One region of the Xenorhabdus sp. SGI 60 genome, then DNA from elsewhere that is predicted to be linked to it. Evidence: predicted binding sites of a transcription regulator. Region 1 holds the regulator's gene; each other region holds the start of a gene.
What was found. Region 1 encodes Fur, which represses iron uptake genes when iron is present. Its sites were predicted from a motif close to ATAATAATGAGAACNACTATCAA; they were not measured.

Region 1 (4,316 bases):
CTGCGTCTGCTTGATCAAATATCCCACTATAAGCTGAACAAGTTCCATTTCCATTTGAGTGATGATGAAGGCTGGCGTTTGGAAATACCAGGCTTACCGGAGTTGACAGAAATCGGCAGTCAACGTTGTCATGATCTGAGTGAGACTCAATGCTTATTGCCGCAATTGGGATCAGGGCCAGATAGCAACAATATGGGAAGTGGTTATTTTAGCCGTCAGGATTATATTGATATTCTGAATTATGCCAAAGCCCGCCAGATAGAAGTGATCCCAGAAATTGATATACCTGCCCATGCTCGTGCCGCAGTGATGTCGATGGAAGCGCGTTATAAGAGACTTATGGCACAAGGCAAAAAGCAGGAAGCCAATGAGTATCGTCTGCTTGATCCGACAGATACCTCGAATACAACTTCCGTGCAATTCTATGATCGCCACAGTTATCTTAACCCGTGCATGGACTCTTCAAAGCGGTTTGTCGATAAAGTGATTAGCGAAATTGTTGCCATGCATAACGAGGCCGGTCTGCCGTTAAATACATGGCATTTTGGTGGGGATGAGGCGAAAAATATTCGTTTGGGCGCTGGATATCAGGATAAAGATGGAGTGATTGTGCCAGATAAGGGGATTATCAACCAGAAAATTGAAAACAAGCCGTGGGCAAAATCTCAGGCTTGTCAGAAAATGATAGCGCAAGGTGTCATTAAAGAGGTTGATGAACTTGCCAGCTACTTTGCCATTGAAGTTAGCAAAATCGTCAATAACCATGGTATCAGCACCATGCAGGCATGGCAGGATGGCCTGAAACATGCCAAATCGGCAAAAGATTTCGCCACTAAACATGTTGCGGTGAACTTTTGGGATACCCTGTATTGGGGAGGTTATGATTCTGCCAATGACTGGGCGAATAAGGGCTATCAAGTTGTGGTTTCCAGCCCTGATTATATCTATCTGGATATGCCATATGAAGTTCATCCGAAAGAGCGGGGCTACTATTGGGCGACCCGCTTTAATGATGAGGCGAAAATTTTCAGCTTTGCCCCGAACAATATGCCACAAAATGCTGAAACCTCGATGGATCGTGATGGCAATTACTTTAATACCCATAGTAATAAACGCTGGCCGGGGGCTTATGGTATGTCGGGGCAATCGTGGAGTGAAACCGTGCGTACCGATGAACAAATGGAATATATGATCTATCCACGCTTACTGCCGCTGGCGGAACGGGCATGGCATCAGGCGGAGTGGGAGCAGAATTATCAGCATGGCAGGGAATATAAAGGCGGAATAACGCATTATGTTGATACGGCTCTCCTGCAACAAGACTGGGAACGCTTTGCCAATCTGATAGGGCAGCGAGAACTGGCTAAACTGGATAGAGCGAAAATTTTCTATCGTTTGCCTGTACCTGGCGGCAGAATTGTTTCAGGAACACTGGAAGCGAATATCGCATTACCGGGGGTGGTTATTCAATACTCATTGGATAATGGAAAAACATGGCAGGATTATAATGACAGACAGCGGCCTCATGTCAGCGGCAATGTGAAAATTCGTTCTGTCAGTACTGATGGAAACCGTTTTAGCCGCATAGATGAAGTTAAATTCTAACGATTCTTTGAGGTATGAGGGCAATAAATTGATAAAGCAACCTGCCGATTAGCTTGATAATTATTCGGCAGGTTGCTTATTCAGATGAATAAATTCAGATGAATAAATAGTGGAGCGAATTACTTTATTGTCAGCGCTTGTTTATCATGCTTTTGCATCATGAAGCGAGCTTTCTTTGCGGCAATCACCATCAGCACAGTGACCATATAAATAAAGACTGTGGTTTGAAAGCTTAATTCCATAGCGTTCAGCGATGTTTTTCTGACGCTCTTCAATGAATTCATCACTAAATTCAATGACCTTACCGCAGTCGAGACAAATCAGATGGTCATGATGTTGCTGCTGGGTGAGTTCAAAAACCGATTTGCCGCCTTCAAAATTGTGGCGTGTGACAATGCCAGCATCATCGAACTGGTTCAACACACGATAGACAGTGGCGAGGCCAATCTCTTCACCGATATCAATCAGTTTTTTGTAGAGATCCTCCGCACTGACATGATGGCATTCTGGGTCCTGTAGCACTTCCAGAATTTTCAGTCGTGGAAGTGTTACTTTAAGTCCAGCATTTTTCAATGCTTTATTGTTGTCGGTCATGCGGATTCAGTCCTGTAACTTGAGTTAAGTGTACTTATGATACTTGGGGGTATCGTGAGGGAATCATGATTCTGTTTCACGTTGCTGATTATAGGCATGGATATTAAAAATGAAAACCATGCCTATTCATATATCATGACACATTATGCAAGAATAATCCTGCCTGAAAGGGCTTTTCTCTTCTTATTAAGCGCCTAGAATCTCTGACAGACTCATTTCAGCCTTGATCTGTTGTACCCAGCTTTCAACGCGCTCATCCGTCAATTCTGGTTGACGATCTTCATCAATGGCCAATCCAATAAAGTGGTTATCGTCGACCATGCCCTTAGAGGCTTCAAAGTGATATCCTTCGGTTGGCCAGTGGCCCACAATAATGGCACCACGAGGTTCGATAATATCACGAATGGTACCCATAGCATCACAGAAGTACTCTGCATAATCTTCCTGATCACCACAGCCGAACAAAGCAACCAGTTTTCCTTCGAAATTGATCTCTTCCAGTGTTGGGAAGAAATCATCCCAGTCACACTGGGCTTCGCCGTAATACCAGGTTGGGATGCCAAGCAACAAGATATCGAAGGCTTCAATGTCTTCTTTGCTGCTTTTGGCAATATCGTGGACTTCAGCAACATCAGCACCGCCCAATTTTTCTTGGATCATTTTGGCGATGTTCTCTGTGTTGCCTGTATCGCTGCCGAAGAATATACCTATTATTGCCATAAAATGGGTTAACCTCTTGTTTTATTTGTGTATTAAATCTATACACATCACGCTGAAATCAGCTAGAAAAATGTCAGTTTCAGTAACATGAAAAGCGTTATTTTGACCAAACATCCATGACAAATCTGTCAGATTTGTGTGGTGACACCGCTTCATTGTGTTTAATAAAAGCCGTTAGTCGGCAAGGTGATTTTTTTCTGTCAGTTGGGCTAATAACATTTGTTCAATCAATTCACTGCGGCTAATGTTGCGCTGTTTTGCCAGATGGTTTAGTGCATCAACGGCATCTTCATTAAGTTTGAGTTCCACTCGACGCAATCCTCTGACTTTATCTCGTCGCAACTGGTTGCGTTTATTGATCCTAAGCTGTTCATCCCTGGACAGCGGATTTGTTTTAGGTCGCCCGGGCCTGCGTTCATCTGCGAACAAATCCAGTGTGGTGCGATCAGTTTGTTCTTTTGCCATAAATTCAATTGATAATGGGCGTGTACCAATAATATAGCGGGCAATAATACCTTAGCTGGACGCGTGTCGCTACTAGTTGATGAGAGAGATTGTTGGAATGGCTCAAACGACATTTACATTTAGGATGAACCCCTGACCCGAATGATAGTCGGGTTACTGTTCTTAGTGAGTGGTGAGAGAGACTTGCTTCATAATGAAATGAATTCTAAAGCGAAACAAGTCTCATATTTTCAATAAATTTCTTTTTCAGTCATCACTTTGTTTGTTGATACCAAAGTTGTGCATATAAGCCATTTTGCTGTACCAGAGCATCATGTGAACCTGATTCAGCTATTTTTCCTAAATCTAAAACGAAAATCTTATCGGCATGGCGGATAGTATTTAGTCGGTGAGCAATGCTGATCACCGTTCGGTTTCGGCATATCTCAGCCATATTGCTCATGATGGCAGCTTCGGATTCATAATCCAGTGCGGAAGTGGCTTCATCAAGGATCAAGATTTTGGGGTCATTCAGTAATGCCCTTGCCAAAGCGATACGCTGTCGTTGCCCGCCAGAAAGATTGCCCCCTTTTTCTCCCACCGGATGCGCGAATTTATGTGGAAACGCATTGATAAAATCCACTGCGCCCGCCAAGATTGCCGCCCGATAGACTTCCTCATCACTGGCATTGGGCTTACACAGACGAATGTTATCCGCAATGCTGCCGGAAAACAGAATGCTCTCCTGCAAGACCACGCTCATGTTACGGCGCAGTGATACCGGATCGGCAATCGCTAAATCCATTCCATCCACCAAAACCTGACCGTGTTGTGGCACATATAACCGCTGCAACAAGCGGGTCAGTGTACTTTTGCCGGAACCCGATGGCCCTGTAATACCAATAAATTCTCCGGCTTTAATTTCCAGTGACAGATTTGCCAACACTTCCGGC
Region 2 (4,316 bases), 2.4 Mb from region 1:
ACTGTCTATGCGGATGCCGATATCAACGCACAACATGTTCAACTGGCTGATGAGGCTTATTCTTTGGGAGGAAATAGCCCTATAGAAACTTACCTCAATATTCCTCGTTTGCTGGAGGTAGCGAAGAGATCTGGAGCAACTATGGTGCATCCGGGTTACGGTTTTTTGTCTGAGCGAGCGGAATTTGCCCGGGCAGTGATTGAGGCTGGCTTAATTTGGATTGGCCCTCATCCTGAAACGATTGATGAGCTGGGAGACAAGGTTAAGGCGCGTAAGATAGCGCAGAAAGTGGGAGCACCGTTGGTTTTCGGGACATCCGAACCAGTCAAAAATGTACAGGAAGTTGTTGCTTTTGCGGAGCAGCATGGCTTGCCGATTGCCATCAAAGCGGCTTTTGGTGGTGGTGGACGAGGTTTGAAAGTTGCCTGGCGTATGGATGAAGTGGCAGAACTTTACCACTCAGCGGTACGTGAAGCGACAACGGCATTTGGCCGTGGCGAATGTTTTATAGAGCAATTTTTGGATAAACCCCGCCATATCGAAGCACAGATTATTGCGGATAAACAGGGTAATGTTGTGGTACTTGGTACCCGTGACTGCTCTTTGCAACGTCGTAACCAAAAGTTAGTGGAAGAAGCGCCCGCGCCATTTTTAACTCAGGAACAAAGAGAACGTATTCATCAGTCAGCAAAAGCCATTTGTGCAGAAGCCAATTATGTAGGGGCTGGCACAGTAGAATTTTTACTCAGTGCAGAGGGAATGCTTTCTTTCTTGGAAGTAAATACTCGCTTACAAGTAGAGCATCCTGTGACAGAAGAGACAACAGGCATTGATCTGGTTATCGAGCAGTTGCGGATAGCGGAAGGTTATCCATTAAGCATGCAGGAAACGCCGATCCCAAGAGGGCATTCGTTTGAATTTCGTATTAATGCGGAAGATGCGGAGAAAGGTTTCCTACCAACATCAGGCACAATCACCGAATTTATCCCGCCTGCTGGCCCTGGTATTCGTTTGGACTCTGGTGTGATTAATGGCTCTACAATTCCGGCAACCTTTGATTCACTGATGGCAAAATTAATTGTCATAGGGGCGACCCGAGAACAGGCTATTGTTCGGGCACGTCGGGCATTGAAAGAATTTAAGATCCGTGGCGTAGCCTCCGTTTTGCCTTTCCATCAAGCGGTAATGGAGCATCCTGATTTTATTTCTGGTGATAAATTCAATGTCCACACCCGCTGGATTGAAACAGATTTTGTGAATGAACTTGAGGCTTCATTACGTCAGTTTCCGCTTGAAGATAAAAATATTACCCGCACTTTTATTGAGATTGATGGCCGCAGGCATGAATTGGGATTGCCATCGGATTTATTGGCAGGATTGGCGCATTTAGCTCCTGTTAGTGGACAGCAATTTTCGCCATCTGTCATAAAAGAAAAACTGCCGGAAGATCCCCGTCAGGTAAAAGCCCCTATTTCCGGTATCCTGCATTCTTGGATGGTTAAAGAAGGTGAGCAAGTCAATGAAGGCGATGTGATTGCGGTTATGGAAGCCATGAAAATGGAAGTGCAAATCAATGCTCATCGTTCAGGAAAAATTACATTCTGTGCCCAAGCAGGGGATTATCAGGACGCAGAGCGTGTTCTGGCTAACATAGAGTAGTCATTAACATAAAGTAGTAATTAATATAGGGTAGTAATTAATAGAGATTAATGTCACTTAAAATAGCAGGAACTGGTGGTTGTTCTCTTTTCATCCAGCCTGCCCCCTACTTGTCTGTAAAGTTATTTACATTTCTCTTAGAAATGTAAATAATAATCCTTCTCAATAGTATTTGTGCTTGAAAATAAATGTCTAAAATTACCAAAATTTACGCCAGCCTGGCGAAAAGTGGCCTGTGTGTTCCTTTAATGTCTGCATCTATGCTGACAGTCGCTATCTCTACCACCGCATTTGCAAATGTTGAAAATACGACCAAAAAATCGACTAATACTAGCGATACATTGGTTGTTATTGCGGATAACAATGCTCAGGAAACACCAGAAGATAGAAAAGTCAGTCGTAATGAAATCAGAGTCAAACAGGCACAAAGTGTCGGTGAGATATTAAAGAATGTACCGGGCGTACAAGCCGGTCATCCCAGTGCTTTGGGGCAACGCTTCAAAATCCGTGGCATGGATGATCAATTTATCAACGTGACGATTGATGGCGCAAGGCAAGAAGGATATCACTTCCACCATGCCGGAAATTACGGCATCGATCCTGAGATGTTAAAGCAAGTTGATATCAAGGTCGGTAGTAACAGTATTACTTACGATACTGGTGCCATTGGTGGTGCATTAAAATTTGAAACCGTTGATGCCGGTGATCTGTTAGCGCCGGGGCAATTATTTGGTGCTAAAGGAAAATTAAACTATTCAAGCAATGGTTCTGAATTCCAACAATCGTTAGCGACATACGGTCGATTGGGTGCTGCTGATTTATTAGGTTACTTTACCCACCGCAATATGCATGACTCCAAATCTGGCAGAGATAATAACGGGCGAGACCCAATCCCGACAGATGGAAGGTTATTCAATTATTTATTAAAAGCGAAATTTAATCTGACAGATGAACAGTATATTAATGTATCAAAAGAACATTATAAAAATGATGCTGCAACCAATCATAGATTAAATTTTGGTAATGATATCGGCCCTAAAATAAATAACGGGAAGAAAGCGAAATACGCTATTGACCGCGATACTCATAATATTACTTATGGGTATGCGCCAGTCGATAATGACCTGATTGATTTAAAACTATCCGCTTATCATACGGAACAAACTTCTACCCATATGAAGCCTGTAAGCGGGGATGGGCAAGGATTCAATAGTATTGTTGAAACCCAAGGTATTAAGGTTCGTAATACCTCTAGTTTTGATACCCAGAAGTTATCCCACGCTTTAACCTATGGATATGAATATTTTGACACCAGAATGAGATTCACGGATGTCGATGAAAATGTCTATAAAAAAGAAATCGAAAAAGCAAATTCATCTTCTATTTACTTAGAGGATGATATCCAGCTTGCAGATTTTCATGTTATACCGGGTATCAGATGGGATCACTATAACTATCATACGATTAATAAACAGGATGAATCGTTTGAGAGAACCTATGCTCACGTCTCAAAAGCACTTGGCTTAAAATACGAGCTTGGCGCGGCCACAACATTATTTGCCAACTACACTGAACTCTTTAGAGGTCCATTGGGCAAAGAGTTGATGGGAATTTCCAACCATAGCAATAACCTGCAAGCTACAACCGGTTATAATCTGGAAACGGGTTTGGCGGGTTCTTATGCTGGTGTTTTTGCTGACGATGACTCGCTAGCTATATCAGGTAAAATATTCCAGACGAATTTTAAAAACCTGTCTACAACGTTAGCCAAGAGTGAGTTACATAATATCCAGAAAGCCAGATTGGAAGGATTTGAATTAGCGACTGGCTATAAACTGGGTAATTTGTCCTTAAAAACAACTTACGCTAAGGTCGATAACAAGATTATCCAAGGTAATGAACTTATTAACAAAGCCTTTACCAATGGATTAGAGTTCACGCCATCAATCGGTGACTCTATTACTGTAGGTGGTAGTTACCTGTTTGACAAAACTGACATTGAACTCGGCTGGAATACCCGCTTTGTTCTGTCAAAAAATTCAAAAGGTAAGACCCGGAACGATAAGAAAGAAGACATTATTGTCGATGTACATAAATCTGGATATGGCGTAAGTAATATGTATGTCTCTTGGGCGCCAAAAACCGGGGCATTTAAAAATACCGAACTCCAGTTTGGTATCGATAATGTCTTCGATAAGCGCCACAACGAACACTCTTACTATTTGAATACTACACGAGGACAAGAAGAAAAAGGCCGCACCTATAAAGCGACAATTTCTTATAAGTTCTAACCAACATAATTTAAAGGTTGCAAAAATACCTCTGGTAATAAGTCTGCGGTTTATCCGCAGACTTTTTTCCATTTACCGTGATTACAGCGTAAATACCCCAATCAGGGCGATAACACTCAAAATCGCGGCTGCACCATAAAACACCCACTTACTGGCGGGAACAGGGATTTGCAGATCGTGCATACCATGATGCAGACGGTGCAAACCACACCATAAAGGTAAGCTAATCATCAGCAGTAAAAAGATGCGGCCAATAAAACTCTGGCAAAATGTCAGGATGCGTTCATAAGAAAGCGCTTCTGGCGCCAATCCCAGTGGCAGCAAGATACCCAGCAGCAGAATAATTGCTGGGCCAACAATGGCACT
Region 3 (4,316 bases), 1.2 Mb from region 1:
CTGAATTTAAATTTTCTTTAATTATTTTTACCAGTATTCGCTTATAAAACTTAGGGGGATATCACCGATTATTTAAAAACTAGCGGGTTTTGTGACTTTAAGCACAAACAAAAAAAAGGCCGAGTTCACTCCTCTACTCGACCCAGGGAAAAATAGCTCTATCAAAGAGCCTTGCGCTAAAAGTTGCCATTGAGACGTAGAACAACTTACGATTTAAAGCGTAGTTGACATACAATGATTTACCAAATTTCAACCATTATCGGTTGGATGGATGGTCACATAAAGCCAATGCCGCTTTCTGGAATGGCTCAACACTCATTTTTTGATTAGGATGAGCGGGGTCATTTAAGAGGATTGTCTCTAATGATGATGCAATCACTTTATTGGCTTGCATAAGTTGTGTTGCTCGATCATTCAACGGATACTGCATCAATGTGCTGGGATTTATCACAAACAACGCGCCATCTGTTCGACAATCAAGCATAACCTCTTCGCGAGTAAATGCCCACTGTTTGCCAAACTGTAGCTTGCTAATGGTTTTTATTGGTGCAGCCACTCCCTGAAAAGAGAGAAGCAAAAGAGGCAAAGCCCAAAATAGTCGTTTCATTATCTTTCCCCTGATAGATACATGCCGTGATTTTATCGCTAATTTTCCTGTTTATATAGCCAGATTTACACCAATCATTTAAGAATCACGCAGGAGGTTGCGTTGCAAAAATCGCTACGCATAACAATGCGGCTGTACCCAGAATAATTTCCAGCCAGCTATTGATTATCAATTGCTGATAGCACCTTTTCTGCTTTAACTTAGGAACTAAAATATAGCGGTTAATCAAAGCCAAAAGCACCATTCCAATAACCAGCACTATTTTTAACCATAGCATGGATTGGTATTCAGACAGAACTCGACTGAAAATGGGCCAATCTGGAATTAGAATCACACTACTTACAATTCCTGTCACAACCACCAGAAACACGGCAAAATGCCCATAAAGAGAGAATTTCCTCATGGCTGTTACACTATCTGCATACAGGATAGTCGTATTAGGAGATAAGTTTGTTTCTGTTGGCTGCCGTAATCGCAAGAATTGCAGACACACTAAGAATGGCCACAATCCACCAAACCAGTAACCTGCACTGAGTAAATGGATAACCTGATTGGCTTGAAGTAATAGCCCTATGCTTCCTTCATACATCGCTGCATGTCCAATGAAAGCATGGCTTGAGAGTAAAATAACCGAGCAACCTAACAACAAGAAATTTCTGACTTTAATATTGGAAAGGAACAGTCCACCAATAGCAAGGACAGCTGTCAATAACTGCCATCTCCATACTTGCCCAAAAGAGGTTCCCAAGACAGCTAGCCAGATATCCAGAGCATAAACATCGTGCCAGCCATCCCCCATTAATCCAGCCTGTACAATAAACCAGATGATTGAGGTTATCAGAGCCAGCACGGTGCTGATTAAAACTCCGACTTTTAACCGTTCTCTCATTAGGATCGAGAAATGCCCAGAAACAAGCATTACGGTGAATAAGCTAAGGCCGAACATCAACATGACGACCACAAAATGAGAGAAACGGCAGAATATGTATAGCGCCTCTAGAGAGATCATTATCTTACGGTAAAACTATAAACGCCTTTTGTTTTATGGCCATCGACAGAGAGTACACTCCAGTCAACACGGTATTTTCCCGCCGTAAGTTTGCCTTCAACTGGCAGGATTAACTTGGTTTTGGTTTCAGGATCAAGTTCCAACTTACCTGTTTTAACTACGGCTTTTTCTGGGCCAATCAATTTTACCTTACTGAATCCAAGTTCAATACGTTCTGAGAAGTTCAAGGTGATCGCTTGTGGGGCAGCTTCAACCGTTGTATTTTCTGCGGGAATCTGATCTTTCAAATGTGCATGGGCCAAAGCCTGCTGACAAGACATGCCGACAAACAGAACCACAAGAGTAGATAATTTGATCCAGAATGAACGGATGTTAAGAATAAACATATAGATAACCCTTTAATATGTAGATGAATTTTTTATGCTTGAGGGGAGATTCTATACCAAAAAATCTGTTTAATCTGCGATAAATGACGGGTAATGTCCTGACCTGTGAGACACTACGCAAAAATGGGAATTAAAAGAGGGGGAGCCGTAACCCCTGTTTCACAATGCATGAAAAAACACGCAAAGAAACGGGAGTTACGATGGAAAAACAGATCAAATTGAAAAACGAAGGCTATATCAGGCGTGTGCTGGCGCCATAGACAATCCCTTAAGATCTTTATCCAACAAGAACAAGGCCTTTCCAGTTTCACCCACCATATCCAGTTTGTCCAGAATAGATTTGAACAGTTTTTCTTCTTCGTGCTGTTCAGCTACATACCACTGCAAGAAATTGAAAGTGGAATAGTCTTGTGTCGTCATCGCTACATGAGCAAGTTTATTGATCTCTTCTGTGATCAATTTTTCATGCTCATAAGTCTGATTGAATACATCGGAGATAGACTTAAATTCAACCGGCGGGGCCTGAATAGTGCCTAATACAGGCATTGAACCCGTGTCGCCCAAATAATCAAACAAGCGTTGCATATGTTGCATTTCTTCCTGTGAATGAGTCTTTAAAAACGCTGCTGCGCCTTCATATCCCTTATCACTGCACCATGCACTCATTTGCAGGTATAAATTCGCAGAATAAAATTCCAGGTTTAATTGTTCATTTAATTTTTTGATCATTTCTTGTTTTAACATCGGCCAATTCTCCTAATAACTCATTAAACTTGGCGTATTATGCCAATTAAAATCACACAATACAAAAACAAAATAAAAATATATAACAACTTGATAAATAATGATTTATTTATATAAACAAACAAGAATAAATCTCATTAAATATAAGAAAATAAGAATCAGTTTTATTTAATTACATTTTTATTCAAAAAAATATTTTTAATAAAAATGAGAATTGATATTATTTATGTTTACAAGGTATATTGTAGCCATTTTTTAAACAACTTGCTAAACAAAAAAGAGTCTATTAATTTTCTGTTATGTTAGAGAAATTAAAAATGAGTTTTCAGAGAGGCCAAAATGGAACGTAACTTAGCCAGATTATCTAAAGATGAGATGAATAAGGTCAATGTTGATTTAGCAGCATCCGGTGTTGCTTTTAAAGAACGTTATAACATGCCTGTCATTCCTAACACTGTTGAACAATCACAACCAACACATCTGCGGGAATATTTCCAACAACGCCTACAGCACTACCGCCAGCAATCAAGATTACTGGCGCGCCTGCCTTATGAGCCTAAAAGTCGTTGAAAGAACGATAAGAAAGGATAACCACCACTTTGCGGGTGGTTATCTTAACTATTTTCAATAAATCTATTTTCCAACAAATTTATCAGTCGCCTTAATGAGTTGGTGTAAAATACCAGCTTCATCAAAAGAGTGACCAGCACCTTCCACAATGTGCAATTCAGCTTCCGGCCACGCTTTTGCCAAATCCCACGCATTCTGTATCTGACATGCCATATCATAGCGACCATGTATAATCACAGCAGGGATATGTCTGATCACATCAATATGATCCAGTAATTGCTGGGTTTCATCCATAAAACCATTATTGATAAAATAATGGCTTTCAATACGTGCAAATGCCAAGGCAAAATTATCTTCTGCAAAAGAGGCTGAACTTGCAGAAGGCAGCAAAGTTACCGTTTCTCCTTCCCAGAGACTCCATAAACGTGCAGCTTCCAATTGTACTTGCAAATCTTCATTGGTCAGCCGTTTGTTATAGGCAGCTATGACATCTTTACGTTCTTCTTCCGACAGGATAGATAATGTATGCTCCCATTTTTCTGGGAAAAAACGAGAGGCGCCTTCTTGATAATACCAATGCAATTCTTGTGGACGAAGCAAGAAAATCCCTCTTAGCACTAATTCTGACACACTATTCGGGTGTTTTTCAGCATAGGCCAAAGACAGTGTTGATCCCCATGACCCACCAAAAACCAACCACTTCTCAACGCCCATAAGATTACGCAGCCGTTCAAGATCGGCTATCAAATGCCATGTTGTATTATTTTCCAGACTAGCATAGGGCTTAGAACGCCCGCAGCCACGCTGATCAAATAACATAATATGATAACGTTCGGGATCGAATAACTGACGATGATAGTTTGCTATCCCACCACCTGGACCGCCATGTATGAATACTGCGGGCTTACCTTTCGGGTTACCGCACAATTCCCAATAAACCCGGTGTCCATCTCCCGTATCCAGATACCCTGTTTGATACGCATCATAAGCGGGATAGAGT

Region 2: the regulator Fur is predicted to act here: its motif matches at 1,809-1,831, upstream of ACSJJG_RS01750 (TonB-dependent receptor domain-containing protein).
Region 3: the regulator Fur is predicted to act here: its motif matches at 2,948-2,970, upstream of ftnA (non-heme ferritin).

What each region holds. Positions count from the first base shown of each region.
Region 1 is NZ_CP196860.1:2,803,288-2,807,603, reverse strand. Features, by position in the region: gene ACSJJG_RS12870 (beta-N-acetylhexosaminidase) at 1-1,605, shown strand, start outside; gene fur (ferric iron uptake transcriptional regulator) at 1,750-2,199, opposite strand; gene fldA (flavodoxin FldA) at 2,386-2,919, opposite strand; gene ybfE (LexA regulated protein) at 3,094-3,384, opposite strand; gene ACSJJG_RS12850 (type I secretion system permease/ATPase) at 3,638-4,316, opposite strand, start outside.
Region 2 is NZ_CP196860.1:374,619-378,934, forward strand. Features, by position in the region: gene ACSJJG_RS01745 (acetyl/propionyl/methylcrotonyl-CoA carboxylase subunit alpha) at 1-1,659, shown strand, start outside; gene ACSJJG_RS01750 (TonB-dependent receptor domain-containing protein) at 1,848-3,950, shown strand; gene frdD (fumarate reductase subunit FrdD) at 4,032-4,316, opposite strand, start outside.
Region 3 is NZ_CP196860.1:1,640,700-1,645,015, reverse strand. Features, by position in the region: gene ACSJJG_RS07925 (YebY family protein) at 257-607, opposite strand; gene copD (copper homeostasis membrane protein CopD) at 693-1,616, opposite strand; gene yobA (CopC domain-containing protein YobA) at 1,616-2,002, opposite strand; gene ftnA (non-heme ferritin) at 2,240-2,746, opposite strand; gene ACSJJG_RS07905 (DNA polymerase III subunit theta) at 3,086-3,316, shown strand; gene pip (prolyl aminopeptidase) at 3,380-4,316, opposite strand, start outside.